One region of the Leucobacter rhizosphaerae genome, then DNA from elsewhere that is predicted to be linked to it. Evidence: predicted binding sites of a transcription regulator. Region 1 holds the regulator's gene; the other holds the start of a gene.

Region 1 (6,561 bases):
CATCGTCAGCAGCGAGTCGCTAGGGTGGGTCGCGATGGAACCCACAGCCCGACGCATCTCGGAGCACGCGCGACGCGCCGGCTTCGGCCTCACCGACGCGCAGCTCGGCGCCGCGGCGCGCCTCGAGCTGCTGCTCGACAGGATCGCCGGCGGTCGACGCATCGCCCCGCGCGACACGATCGTCGATCCCGAGCCGCGACGCGGCATATATCTGTGGGGTGAGGTCGGACGCGGCAAGAGCTGGTTGATGGACGCGTTCCTCGCGAGCGTGGGCCACGACCGGACCTGGCGTGTGCACTACCACGAGCTCTTCCGCCACTTCCACCGGGCCGTGCACGCCGGGAAGAGCGGCACCGATGTCTCTGGCGGCTCCGACACCTCCGGCCGCACCGCCGTCGAGGCGGCGCTCGACGCGCTCATCGGCGATCGGGTCGTGCTGTGCATCGACGAGTTCTCGGTCAACGACATCGCCGACGGCATGCTGTCCTATCGGCTCTTCACCGAGCTCTTCGAGCGCGGGCTCTTCCTCGTGATCACGTCGAACTACCACCCGGATCAGCTGCTGCCCCACCCGCTGTACCACGAGCTCTACCTGCCGGGCATCGACCAGCTGAAGCGGGAGCTCGAGGTCGTGGAGGTCGGCGGCGCGACGGATCTGCGGACCGGTGCCCCGGGCTCAGTGGTCGCGGGTGGCGCCGGGACGAGCGAGGCCGGCAATGGTGAGGCGAGCACTCGTGAGGCCAGCACCGAGACCTCGCACGCCAGCACCGCCGCGTTCCGTCGCGGCCGGCTGATCCATTCGGATGACACGGAGGGATTGGCCGAGATCCTGCGGCAGTGGGATCTGCCGACCGAGCAGACCCCGGGCACCATCGTCGCGGGGCACTACGAGATCGCCACCACCGGGTTCGCCGCAGACGCCGCGCGATTCAACTTCGACGCTCTGTGCCGACAGGCGCGCGCTACCCTCGACTACCTGAATCTCACGGACCACCGCACGCGGGTGGTGATCGACGGGGTCCCCGGCTCTCGCGGGAGACCGAGGCGGTGCGGCGCCGCTGGGTCAACCTCATCGATGTGCTGTACGACCGCGCGGCCGAGCTGGTGCTCGTCTCGGATCACCCGCTCGACGAGATCCTGGACATCGACGGCGCGAATCGCGACACCGCGCGCACCAACAGTCGATTGGGATTGCTCGAGACGCGCGACGCCCGAGTCTGAGTGCGGCCGATCCCGCACCGAGTTGCGGGGCGCCTACCAGCGGCCGAGCGCGACGTTCAGCACTGCGAGCCCGGCGGGGCCGGCGCTCGAGGTGCGCAGCACGGTGTCGCCGAGTCGGAGCACCGCGGCTCCCGAGGATTCCAGCGCGTCGAGTTCGGCATCGGTGAAGCCGCCCTCGGGGCCGATCACCACGAGCGTCTCGTCGGTCGGGGCGCACTCAGCGCGTCGAGTGCGCGACCACTGCGCCAGGGTGCCGATCCCTCGCGGGTGCAGCACCACCACGTCGACGCCCGGCTGCTCCGCGCGATTGCGGAGTCCGGCGAGATCGATGGGGTCGTGCACGCGCGGGATCCAGGCACGCAGCGACTGCTTCGAAGCCTCCCGGGCGATGCGCTGCCACTTCGCGACGCCCTTCGCGGCTTTCTCCGCACCGCCCGCACCGTCCCAGCGTGACACCGAGCGCTCCGCTTGCCAGGGCACGATGTCGTCGACGCCGAACTCGGTCGCCTGCTCGACGGCGCGTTCGTCCCGGTCACCCTTCGCGAGCGCCTGCACGAGCACCAGCCGGTGCTGCGCCGCGGGAGCGCGATCCACCGATGCGAGGCGCACCGCGAACCGGTCCTTGGCAACGTGCTCGACCGTACCTGAGGCCTGCGCCCCGTGCCCGTCTCCCACGAGGATCTGCTCCCCCGCGCGCAACCGGCTGACCCGCACCGCGTGGCGCGCCTCGTCTCCCGACACCTCGACGAGGGTGCCGGGCTGCCACGCACCGGCCTCCTGCGCATCGACGAGGTAGAGGTTCGCCACGCGCGGTCAGCCCTGACGGAAGAAGCGGTCGCGGATCTTGCCGAAGAAGCTCTGCTGGAATTCGCCGAGGTGCGGCGGGGCGTCCTTGCGCAGCGTGGCGAGCTGGCGCACCAGATCCTTCTCACGATTCGAGAGCTTCTCGGGGGTGGCGACCTGCACGGCGATCTTCAGGTCGCCGCGCGAGGTGGAGCGCAGGGCCTGGATCCCGCGCCCGCGCACCGTGATGACGTCGCCCGACTGGGTGCCCGCGGGAATCTCGACCGAGACCTCACCGTCGAGCGCCGGGACCGTCGACTCGGTGCCGAGGATCGCGTCGGTCATGGCGAGCTGCATGGTGCAGAGCAGGTCGTTGCCATCGCGGCTGAAGACGTCGTCGTGCGTGACACGGAACTCGATGAACAGGTCGCCGTTCGGTCCGCCGCCCGGGCCGACCTCGCCGCCGCCGCGCATCTGCAGCCGCGTGCCGGTGTCGATCCCGGACGGAATGTCGACCGGGATCGTGCGGCGCTCGCGCACCCGACCCTTGCCGGCGCACTCGACGCAGGGGTGCTCGATGACCGTGCCGTAGCCCTGGCAGCTGCCGCAGGGGTGCATCGTCACGACGTTGCCGAAGAGCGAGCGGACCTGGCGCTGCACCTGCCCCTGCCCGTGGCAGACGTCGCACGTGACCGGGTGGGTGCCGGGCTGGCAGCACGTGCCCTGGCAGGCGCCGCACAGCACCGCGGTGTTGATGGTGACCTCGCGCTGCACGCCGAAGATGACCTCCTCGAGGGTCACGTCGACCCGGATCATCGCGTCGTCGCCGCGCTCCGAGCGGGATCGCGGGCCGCGCTGGCCGCCGCCGAATCCGCCGCCCCCGAAGAACGTCTCGAAGATGTCGCCGAAGCCGCCCATGTCGGACTGGCCGCCGCCCATGTCGTAGCGCTGGCGCTGCTCGGGGTCGCTCAGCACGTCGTAGGCGTGGGTCACGCCCTTGAAGCGCTCCGACGCCTCTTCACTCGGGTTGACGTCCGGATGCAGTTCGCGGGCGAGCCGCCGGTAGGCCTTTTTGATCTCTTCGGGAGTCGCCTCGCGGGTCACCCCAAGGGTCTCGTAGTGGTCGGCCACTGATGTGCTCCTCAGATTGCTGGTGTTCGGGTACGTGCGGACGCCGCGATGCGCGGCGGTGGCTATTGGTCTTCGCCGAGCAGGCGATTCAGGTAGCGCGCGACGGCGCGCACCGACGCGATGTTCCCCGCGTAGTCCATGCGCAGGGGGCCGAGCACGCCGAGTCGGGACACCGAGGTGCCCTCCGCCTCGTAGCTCGAGGCGATGATCGAGGCCTCGGAGAGCCCGTAGGGCTCGTTCTCGCGACCGATCGAGGCGGACACGTCGCGCTCGTCTTGCACCAGCTCGTCGAAGAGGCGGAGCAGCGTGACCTGCTCTTCGATCGCCTCGAGCACGAGCGGCAGGCTGCCGTCGAAATCACCCGGACGCGACAGGTTCGCCGCGCCGGCGATCGCGATCCGGTCACTCCGGTTCGCCTGCATCTGGGTGCTCACGGCGTCGAGCACGGCGGTCACGAGCTCAGACTCGCCCGGTTGGGCCCAGTCCTCGACGGAGGCCTGCAGGCCGATCACCCCGGCGGCCGCGGCGTCGACGTCGCGCCCGACCGTCACTCCGGCGATGCGCTCGCGGAGCCCCTGGACCCAGGCCTCGGTCACCCGGGACGCCGGGAGCCGCGCCATCTGCTGCTCCACCACCCCGCTGCCGAGGATGAGCACGCTGAGGATCCGGTCCTCAGCCACCGCGACGAGGTCCAGGTGGCGCACGACCGTGCGCCGCAGCGACGGGTACTGCGCGACGGCGACCTGGTTGGTGAGCTGCGAGAGCAGCCGCACGGTGCGGGACATCGCGTCGTCGAGATCGGCGGCCTCGCCGAGGAAGCGCTCGATCGCCGTGCGCTGCGCGACTGTGAGCGGTCGGATCTTCGCGAGGGTGTCGACGTACAGGCGGTAGCCCTTGTCGGTCGGCACCCGGCCGGAGGACGTGTGCGGCTGCGCGATGAGCTCGTCTTCTTCGAGGAGCGCCATGTCGTTGCGAATCGTCGCCGCGGACACGCCGAAGCTGTGCCGGTCGACGATCGCCTTCGAGCCCACCGGCTCGTTCGAAGAGACGTAGTCGCTCACGATCGCGTGGAGCACGGCGAGACTGCGTTCGGAAACCACGGCTCCACCCCTCCTCGTCACGACCGCGCCGGGCATTGGCACTCGATCAGTCTGAGTGCCAAGTCTAGCGCAGTGCGGGCTGTGGGGACGGTCAGCCGAGGAGTCGGTGGACGACCGTGTCGGCGAGCAGCCGGCCGCGCAGCGTCGGCACGACCCGACCGTGAATGGCTGCACGACCGTCGATGAGCCCGTCGGCGATGAGTTCCGGGATCGCCCGTCGCTCGATCTCGCTCAGCAGGTCGGCCGGCAACCCGTCCGCGATGCGCGTCTCGAGCAGGATCCGCTCGTCGCGAACGGCCTCCGGAGAGAGGACCTCACGGGCGTGCGCGGGTGAGATCCCCCGGGCGATCCGCTCGGCGTACGGTCCCGGGTGCTTCACGTTCCACCAGCGCACGCCGCCGATGTGGCTGTGCGCGCCGGGTCCCGCGGCCCACCAGTCCTCCCCCGTCCAATAGGCGAGGTTGTGCCGCGAGCGGGTCTCGGGAGAACGCGACCAGTTGCTGATCTCGTACCAGCTGAAGCCGGCGCGACCGAAGGCCGCATCCGCGAGCTCGTACATGTCGGCGTGGAGATCCTCATCGGGCTCGGGCACCTGGCCTCGGCGGATCTGGGCCGCGAGTTTCGTGCCCGTCTCCACGATCAGCGCATAGGCCGAGATGTGGTCCGGCTCCGTCGCGAGCGCCGCCTCGACCGAGCGCTCCCAGTCGGCGAGGCTCTCTCCAGGCGTGCCGTAGATGAGGTCCACGCTCACCTGCAGACCGGCATCCCGCGCCCACTTCGTCACGAGCCGCACCCGCTCGGGTGCGTGGGTGCGGTCGAGCGTCCGCAGCACGTGCGGCACCGCCGACTGCATGCCGAAGCTGACCCGGGTGAAGCCGGCCTCGGCGAGGGCGTGGAGGTACGCCTCGTCGACCGAGTCGGGGTTCGCCTCGGTCGTCACCTCGGCACCGTCGGCGAGCTCCCAGTGGCGGGTGATGCCACCGAGCATCGCGGTGAGGTCGCTCGCGGGCAGCAGGGTCGGGGTGCCACCGCCGAAGAACACCGTGGAGACCGGCCGCTCGGGCAGTCCCACCCGCGCCATCGTCGCGGCGCCGAAGGCGAGTTCCTGCTGCACCTGGCCGGCGTAGTCCCCCCGGCTCGTGCCGCCGAGCTCACTGGCCGTGTACGTATTGAAGTCGCAGTAGCCGCAGCGCACCCGGCAGTAGGGCACGTGCACGTACACGCCGAACCGGCGGTCCGCGGCGCCCTCGAGCACCCGCTCAGGGAGCGCGCCGTCCTCGGGTGCGGGATCGCCGTCAGGCAGAACGCTGGGCACGCGAGTACCTCGACATCGGACCGGGACGCACCGGGCTCACGGCTGCGGCCTGCTGGGGCGTCGCTGGTGAGTGGCGCGGGCATCCGGGGCGTCAACGGGGTCAGCCGGGTCCGGGGTGTCCGCGACGTCAGATGCTGCCGACGCGGGTACCTCGGCCTCGGGACCCTCCTCGGGATCCTCGAGCTCTGGTTCCTCGATTTCGGACGTCTCCGCTTCCGGCTGCTCCACAACCGGCACATCGACCGGATCATCGACAGTCACCTGCTCGGCGGTCGACTCCTCACCATCTGGCTCCTCGATCGCCGGCTCCTCCGCGACCGGGGCACCGGCGCCGCCCCGGGTGCCAGGGCGGCGAGCTGATCCCGCGCGGCATCGATCGCCTCGCGGATCACCGCGCGCGCCTTCAGCCCGAGCAGCCCGTTCTTCGGGGACGTCAGAAAGCCCCGCGCCACCGCCCAGACCGTGTCGTCCTCGCGGAACTCGACCGTGAACCGTTGCTCGCCGACGGCGCCGAGCTCGTCGCTCGTGCCCCACGCGAAGCCGACGACCCGTTCCTCCGTCACCGTGTACACGACGAGGATGCTGCGCTCCGGCTTCCCCGGTGCGGCCAGCACCGCCGTGGTCCCGGCGACGAGGTAGGGCTCTCCATCGGGGCCGAACTGCTCCTCGATCTCGCTCACGGCCTGGGCGCGGCCCTGCTCGTCGAACTCGGGTCCGACGTACTCCGCATCGGTGCCACGCGACACGTGGGTGACCGCGATCCCGGTCCCCCGCTGCGCGCCCCACGTCATCAGCAGACTCGACGCGGCGATGAACCGATCCTGACCGCTGCCGAGTTGGAGCGACTCCTCGTAGGGAGTGCTCCCCTCGGGCGGAAAGCGCAGCAGATCGGGCAGCTTCGACGCGCCGACCGCCGCGTAGGCTGCCGGCATCTCGACGTGGCTGCTGCGCCGGGTGGGCTCCGCTCCGCTCACTTCTTCCCCGCGTCCTTGCCCTCGACATCCCCGGAGA
Region 2 (6,561 bases), 940 kb from region 1:
GCTTGAGCGACCACCTCGTGGGTCGCGACGTCTCGACGAACTTCGCGGGGGCGGAGGATCTGCCGATCATCACGCGCGACGGCCACTCGATCGACGCCGAGGCCGTGCTCGCCCTCAACCCGAGCCTCATCATCACCGATGGCAGCATCGGGCCGACCGACGTGGTGCTGCAGCTGCGCGACGCCGGGATCCCGGTCGTGACGGTGGATCGCGCCGTCGACGCCGAGTCGAGCTTCGTGACGGCGCAGCAGGTCGCCGACGCGCTCGGCGTGGGCGACGCCGCCCCCGAGCTGATCGCCGGGCTCGACGCGGCGATCGTCGCCAAGGAGGCCGAGGTGCAGCAGCTCCTGCCGGCCGACGAATCGAAGCTGCCGCGGGTGGCGTTCCTCTACGTGCGCGGCACGGCCGGCATCTTCTACCTCTTCGGGGAGGGCAGCGGCACGGACAGCCTGATCCGTTCGATCGGCGCGGTCGACGTGGCCGAGGAGATCGGCTGGGTCGGTGAAAAGCCGATGACCGAGGAAGCCTTGATCGCGATGGATCCCGACATCATCCTCGTGATGACGAAGGGGCTCGAGAGCGCGGGCGGGGTCGATGGCCTGCTGCAGGCGCAGCCGAGCATCGCGCTCACGGCGGCCGGCCAGCACCGTCGGATCATCGACGTGGACGACACCGTGCTGTTCGCCGGGGGCACCCGGATCCCCGATGTGATCGACGGGCTCGCCCGCGCCGTCTACGCCCCGGACTCGCTCTGAGCCGGCTCCTCACCGCGCTCGCAGGAGCACCGCGGTACGCTAGTGCTGAGAGTGCCGATGTGCCGTGCGCTCGGCGAATGATCATGTGGGTTCCGAGGAGTTGAGTGTGGCGCAGAAGACCGAAGGCGCTCGGACGCCCGTGCGGAGCGGTTTGCACCTGCCCGAGGATCGCTTCGATCGGGTGACTCGCAGCGGCAGAGTCGGTGCCCATCGGATCACGGCCCGCCCTCGGCACGTCTGGCAGTACCTGGTCGGTGCGCTGCTGGGCTTCGCCCTGCTCACGACGATCGGGATCCTCGCGGTGCAGAGTATCGGGAGCGCAGGCAAGCTCCCCATCGTGGGCAGCCCCGAGGCGACGTCCGCGCCCGCCACGAAGGTGCCTGCCGAGCTCGACCCGACGGCGACCGTCGCGGTGCTGAACGGCAGCCCGACGAACAATCTCGCCGCGGCGCTCGACACGATCATCACGCAGGAGCAGTGGGGGCAGATCCTCTTCTCAGGCAGTGCCGCCACGTCCGACGTGCAGATCTCCGCCGTGTTCTACATGGATCCGGCCGATGAGGCCGCGGCGGCGGGCCTGGCCGCCAAGCTCGGCGGCATCTCGACCTACGTGACGCAGGACTACGCGAGCTACCAAGCGCGACTCGTCGTGCTGCTCGGCGCCGACTACGCGGGGCCCGGGATCGCCGAAGCCGAGGCGCTGACGTCGGGAACGACCGCCACGGAGGAGCCCGCCACGGATCCCGAGACCGGGTACACCATCGACCCGGCGACCGGTCAGCTCATTGACCCCGCGACCGGCTTCCTCATCGATCCCGCCTCGGGGCTGCCGATCGACCCCGCCACGGGCCTGCCGGTTCAGTAGGCACCGTCTCGTTCGGGCGCGGCGTCCGCCCCTCGCGAACACGCGTCGCTCACCGCTGCGGATCGAGGCTGTGGGTTGGGCGGGAGTGCCGAACGCCGCTTGCACTCACCGGGTGTGAGTGCCAAGATTGTGTTAGCAGTCGATTCGACTGAGTGCTAAGAATCCGCGTCGTTGCGACTGCCACCGGCGCGGAAGTCCCATCACGAGAACGTCCGAGAGAGGCGAATTACATGGCAAAGATCATTGCGTTTGATGAAGAAGCACGTCGTGGGCTCGAGCGGGGCCTGAACACCCTCGCCGACGCCGTGAAGGTGACGCTCGGCCCGCGCGGTCGCAACGTCGTCCTCGAGAAGAAGTGGGGCGCCCCCACGATCACCAACGACGGCGTCTCCATCGCCAAGGAGATCGAGCTCGACGACCCCTTCGAGAAGATCGGCGCAGAGCTGGTCAAGGAGGTCGCCAAGAAGACCGATGACGTCGCAGGCGACGGCACCACCACCGCGACCGTGCTGGCACAGGCGCTCGTGCGCGAGGGCCTCCGCAACGTGGCCGCGGGCAGCGATCCCATCGCGATCAAGAAGGGCATCGAGGCCGCCGTGGCAGCCGTCACCGCCAAGCTTCTCGCAAACGCCAAGGAGATCGAGACCACCGACCAGATCGCGGCGACCGCCTCGATCTCGGCGGCAGACGAGCAGATCGGCGCGCTCATCGCCGAGGCCATCGACAAGGTCGGCAAGGAGGGCGTCGTCACCGTCGAGGAGTCGAACACCTTCGGCACCGAGCTCGAGCTGACCGAGGGCATGCGCTTCGACAAGGGCTACCTGTCGGCGTACTTCGTCACCGACGCCGACCGCCAGGAGGTCGTCTTCGAGGAGCCCTACATCCTCATCGTCAACAGCAAGGTCTCGAACATCAAGGACCTGCTCTCGGTCGTCGACCCGGTGATCCAGTCGGGCAAGCAGCTCCTCATCATCGCCGAGGACGTCGAGGGCGAAGCACTCGCGACCCTCGTGCTCAACAAGATCCGCGGCATTTTCAAGTCGGCAGCCGTCAAGGCTCCGGGCTTCGGCGATCGCCGCAAGGCCATGCTCCAGGACATCGCGATCCTCACCGGCGGCCAGGTCATCTCGGAAGAGGTCGGCCTGAAGCTCGAGAACGCGACGCTCGACATGCTCGGCACCGCGCGCAAGGTCATCATCACCAAGGATGAGACCACCATCGTGCAGGGTGCGGGCGACGAGGAGGCCATCGCCGGCCGCGTCACCCAGATCCGTCGCGAGATCGAGAACACCGACAGCGACTACGATCGCGAGAAGCTGCAGGAGCGCCTCGCGAAGCTCGCCGGTGGCGTCGCCGTCATCAAGGCGGGTGCCGCGACCGAGGTCGAGCTCAAGGAGCGCAAGCACCGTATCGAGGACGCCGTGCGCAACGCCAAGGCTGCCGTGGAAGAGGGCGTGCTGCCCGGTGGTGGCGTCGCGCTGATCCAGGCGGGCCAGGAGGCCTTCGCCGGCCTCGAGCTCTCCGGGGACGTCGCCGTGGGCGCGAAGATCGTGCAGACCGCCATCGAGGCGCCGCTGCGTCAGATCGCACTCAACGCGGGCCTCGAGCCCGGCGTGGTCGTCGCTCAGGTCGCGAGCCTGCCGATCGGACACGGCCTCAACGCCGCGACCGGTGAGTACGGCGACCTGGTCGCCCAGGGGATCCTCGATCCCGCGAAGGTGACCCGTTCGGCGCTGCAGAACGCGGCCTCGATCGCCGGTCTCTTCCTCACCACCGAGGTCGTCGTCGCCGACAAGCCCGAGCCCGCCGCTCCGGCTGCCGGTGACCCGGGTGCCGGGATGGACTTCTAAGCACTCCCTGAAAACGGGGGTCGTGCCTGCGGGTGCGGCCCCCGTTTTGTGTGTGTCCCGGGGGTGCGCGTGCGCTCGTGCAGAGGTCTGAGTTCGGGCGGAGGCCTGCGCTCGTGCAGAGATCCGCGTTCCGGCTGAGGGATTCGAGGCATCCGGTCAGCGGGATTGCAGATCTCTGTATCTGTGCCCGTTGGTAGTAGGACGGCTCAGTCGTTCGCGGGGCCCGTGCTGCCGGGCAGGTCGACGCGGAAGGTCGCACCGCCCCCGGGGGTCTCGTGCACACTGACGGATCCGCCGTGGGCGTCCACGATCGATTTCACGATCGCGAGCCCGAGCCCCGAGCCGCCGGTCTCCCGGTTGCGGGAGGTGTCGGCGCGCCAGAACCGGCCGAAGATCTTCTCGCGCAGCTGCTCCGGGATCCCCTCGCCGTGATCGATGATCTCGAAGCGCGACATCGCCGGCCGGCCTTCCTCGCTCGGCACGGTGGAGACCGCGATCTCGATCGGGCTGCCGTCGGGGGTGTGCCGCATCGCGTTGCCGATGAGGTTCGTCATGAGCTGCCGCACCTTGTGCTCGTCGCCGAGCACGGTGGGCGACGCGGGATCCTCGATCGCGGTGACGACACGGTCGGAGGCCTGCGCGCGGGCGTCGAGCACGGCGTCCTGCGCCAGTCGGTTGAGTTCCAGCGTGGTGAGCTGCAGCGGTCGGCGCTCGTCCAGACGGGCGAGCGCGAGGAGGTCCTCGACGAGCGAGGTCATGCGGATCGCCTCTTTTTCGATGCGCTCCATCGCCTGCCGAACCTGCTCGTCGTCCTGCAGCGCTCCCATGCGGTAGAGCTCGGCGTAGCCGCGGACGGACACGAGGGGCGTGCGCAGTTCGTGGCTGGCATCGCCGATGAACCGGCGCATGCGCTCGATCGTGCGCTCGCGATCCTCCAGTGACCCGTCGAGCCGGTCGAGCATGACGTTCAGCGACTCGCCCAGGTGCCCGACCTCGGTGTGCGGGTTCGCGACCATGATGCGCTTCGAGTAGTCGCCGCGGGCGATCTCGAGCGCCGTCTTCTCGACCTCGGCGAGCGGGAGGAACGTGGCGGTCACGAGCAGCCGGGTGAGCGCGGCGCCGAGCAGGATGACGGCGATCCCGAACCCGGTGAAGATGATGACGTACTGGGCGACGACCTCGTTGATGTTGGCGGTCGAGGCGGCGATGAGCAGGGTGCCCGGGGGCTTGTCGGTGATCGTGATCGGGATCACGATCGCGCGCCACTCGACCCCCTCCGCGTTGCGCAGCGTGGTGATCTGGTTCTGCGCCTGGGCGAGCTGATCGCCGGTGAGGTTGGGCACCACGGGCAGCGAGGCGCTGCTGTGCCCGCGCGTGTTGTCGACCTGCAGATTGCCCTCGGAATCGAGGAGGGCGACGTAGTACTTCTGGTCGGCGTAGATGATGTCGTCGCGGTTGAGCGCGTTCGTCGACGCTCCGGGTGCGAGGGCGAGCGTCGGATCGCTGTAGAGCTGGGCGAGCGCCGTCGTCTGATTGTTGATCAGCATGGGGCGGAGCACGGAGAGCGTGCCGACTCCGGCGACGATGAGGCCCAAGAAGAGGATGAACACGGTCACCCCGGTGATCTTGGCCCGCAGCGAGACCTCGGCCCAGCGCTCCCCGTAGCTCTGCCGCGCCACCCTACTTCGTTTCGGTCTTCAGCATGTACCCGAAGCCGCGCTTGGTCTGGATGAGCGACTCCTCGGTCAGCGGATCGAGCTTGCGGCGGAGGTAGGAGATGTAGGACTCGACGATGCCGGCGTCCCCGTTGAAGTCGTACTCCCAGACGTGATCCAGGATCTGCGCCTTCGACAGCACGCGGTTGGCGTTCTGCATGAGGTAGCGCAGCAGCTTGAACTCGGTGGGGGAGAGCTCGACCGAGGTGCCCTCGACGTTGACCTCGTGGGTGTCCTGATCCATGGTGATCGGGCCGATGCTGAGCACCGAGTCCTCGTCCTCCTGGATCGTGCGGCGGAGCACCGCCTTGATCCGGGCGATGATCTCGTCCAGGCTGAACGGCTTCGTGACGTAGTCGTCGCCGCCGACCGTGAGGCCCTCGACCTTGTCCTCGGTGTCGTCCTTCGCCGTGAGGAAGATGATGGGGGCGGTGTAGCCGGCCGAGCGCAGGCGCTTCGTGACGCTGAACCCGTTCATGTCGGGCAGCATCACATCGAGCACGATGAGGTCGGGTTCCTCTTCGAGCACGGCGGAGATGGTCTGCGCGCCGTTGCCGACCGCGCGGACGCCGAAGCCGGCGAAGCGGAGGCTGGTGCTGAGCAGTTCGCGGATGCTGGGCTCGTCGTCCACGATAAGGATCCGGGGGCCCTTGTGCTGAGTAGTCATGGATTCAGTCTCTGACCGTTTGCTATGAACTCGCTGGAAGCGCGTGCGATTGCGGCGACGCGGCATCGAAGGCGTCGGCGTCGAGGATCGTGTACGCGTAGCCCTGCTCGGCGAGGAAACGCTGCCGGTTCTGCGCGAAGTCCTGGTCCACGGTGTCGCGGGCGATGAGCGTATAGAAGGACGCAGTAGCGCCATTGGACTTCGGCCGCAGCAGCCGCCCGAGTCGCTGCGCCTCCTCCTGCCGCGAGCCGAAGGATCCCGAGATCTGGATCGCGACGGAGGCGTCGGGGAGGTCGACGGAGAAGTTCGCGACCTTCGACACGACGAGGATCCGCTCCTCGCCCGTCCGGAATGCGTTGAACAGCTCCTCCCGCTCGTCGACGGGCGTCTGCCCCGTGATCAGGGGCGACCCGAGGGCCTCCGCCATCGACTCGAGCTGGTCGATGTACTGGCCGATCACGAGCACGCTCTCGCCCGGGTGCCGGTCGATGATCCGTCTCGCGAGGGGTTGCTTCTGCTCCGTGCTCGACGCGATGCGGTAGCGATCCTGATCCTCGGCCACGGCGTAGTCGAGCCGCTCGCTCTCACTCAGATCGATGCGCACCTCAAAGCACTCGGCCGGCGCGATGAACCCCTGCGCCTCGATGTCCTTCCACGCCGCGTCGTAGCGCTTCGGCCCGATGAGGCTGAAGACGTCGCCCTCGCGACC

What was found. Region 1 encodes HrcA, which represses chaperone genes, less so after heat shock. Its sites were predicted from a motif close to TTNGCACTCGNNNNNNNCGAGTGCNAA; they were not measured.
Region 2: groL (chaperonin GroEL) is a predicted target of HrcA. The motif match lies at 1,753-1,779, and genes of this name have one in related genera.

The regions. Positions count from the first base shown of each region.
Region 1 covers NZ_CP095043.1:439,281-445,841, reverse strand. The annotation lists partial or broken gene zapE (cell division protein ZapE) at 1-967, shown strand, start outside; gene zapE (AFG1/ZapE family ATPase) at 946-1,221, shown strand; gene MUN76_RS02025 (16S rRNA (uracil(1498)-N(3))-methyltransferase) at 1,255-2,028, opposite strand; gene dnaJ (molecular chaperone DnaJ) at 2,035-3,135, opposite strand; gene hrcA (heat-inducible transcriptional repressor HrcA) at 3,198-4,235, opposite strand; gene hemW (radical SAM family heme chaperone HemW) at 4,327-5,550, opposite strand; gene MUN76_RS02005 (DUF1990 family protein) at 5,808-6,524, opposite strand; gene lepA (translation elongation factor 4) at 6,521-6,561, opposite strand, start outside.
Region 2 covers NZ_CP095043.1:2,840,759-2,847,319, forward strand. The annotation lists gene MUN76_RS13065 (heme/hemin ABC transporter substrate-binding protein) at 1-755, shown strand, start outside; gene MUN76_RS13070 (LytR C-terminal domain-containing protein) at 862-1,620, shown strand; gene groL (chaperonin GroEL) at 1,851-3,470, shown strand; gene MUN76_RS13080 (sensor histidine kinase) at 3,677-5,149, opposite strand; gene MUN76_RS13085 (response regulator transcription factor) at 5,151-5,852, opposite strand; gene MUN76_RS13090 (DNA repair helicase XPB) at 5,875-6,561, opposite strand, start outside.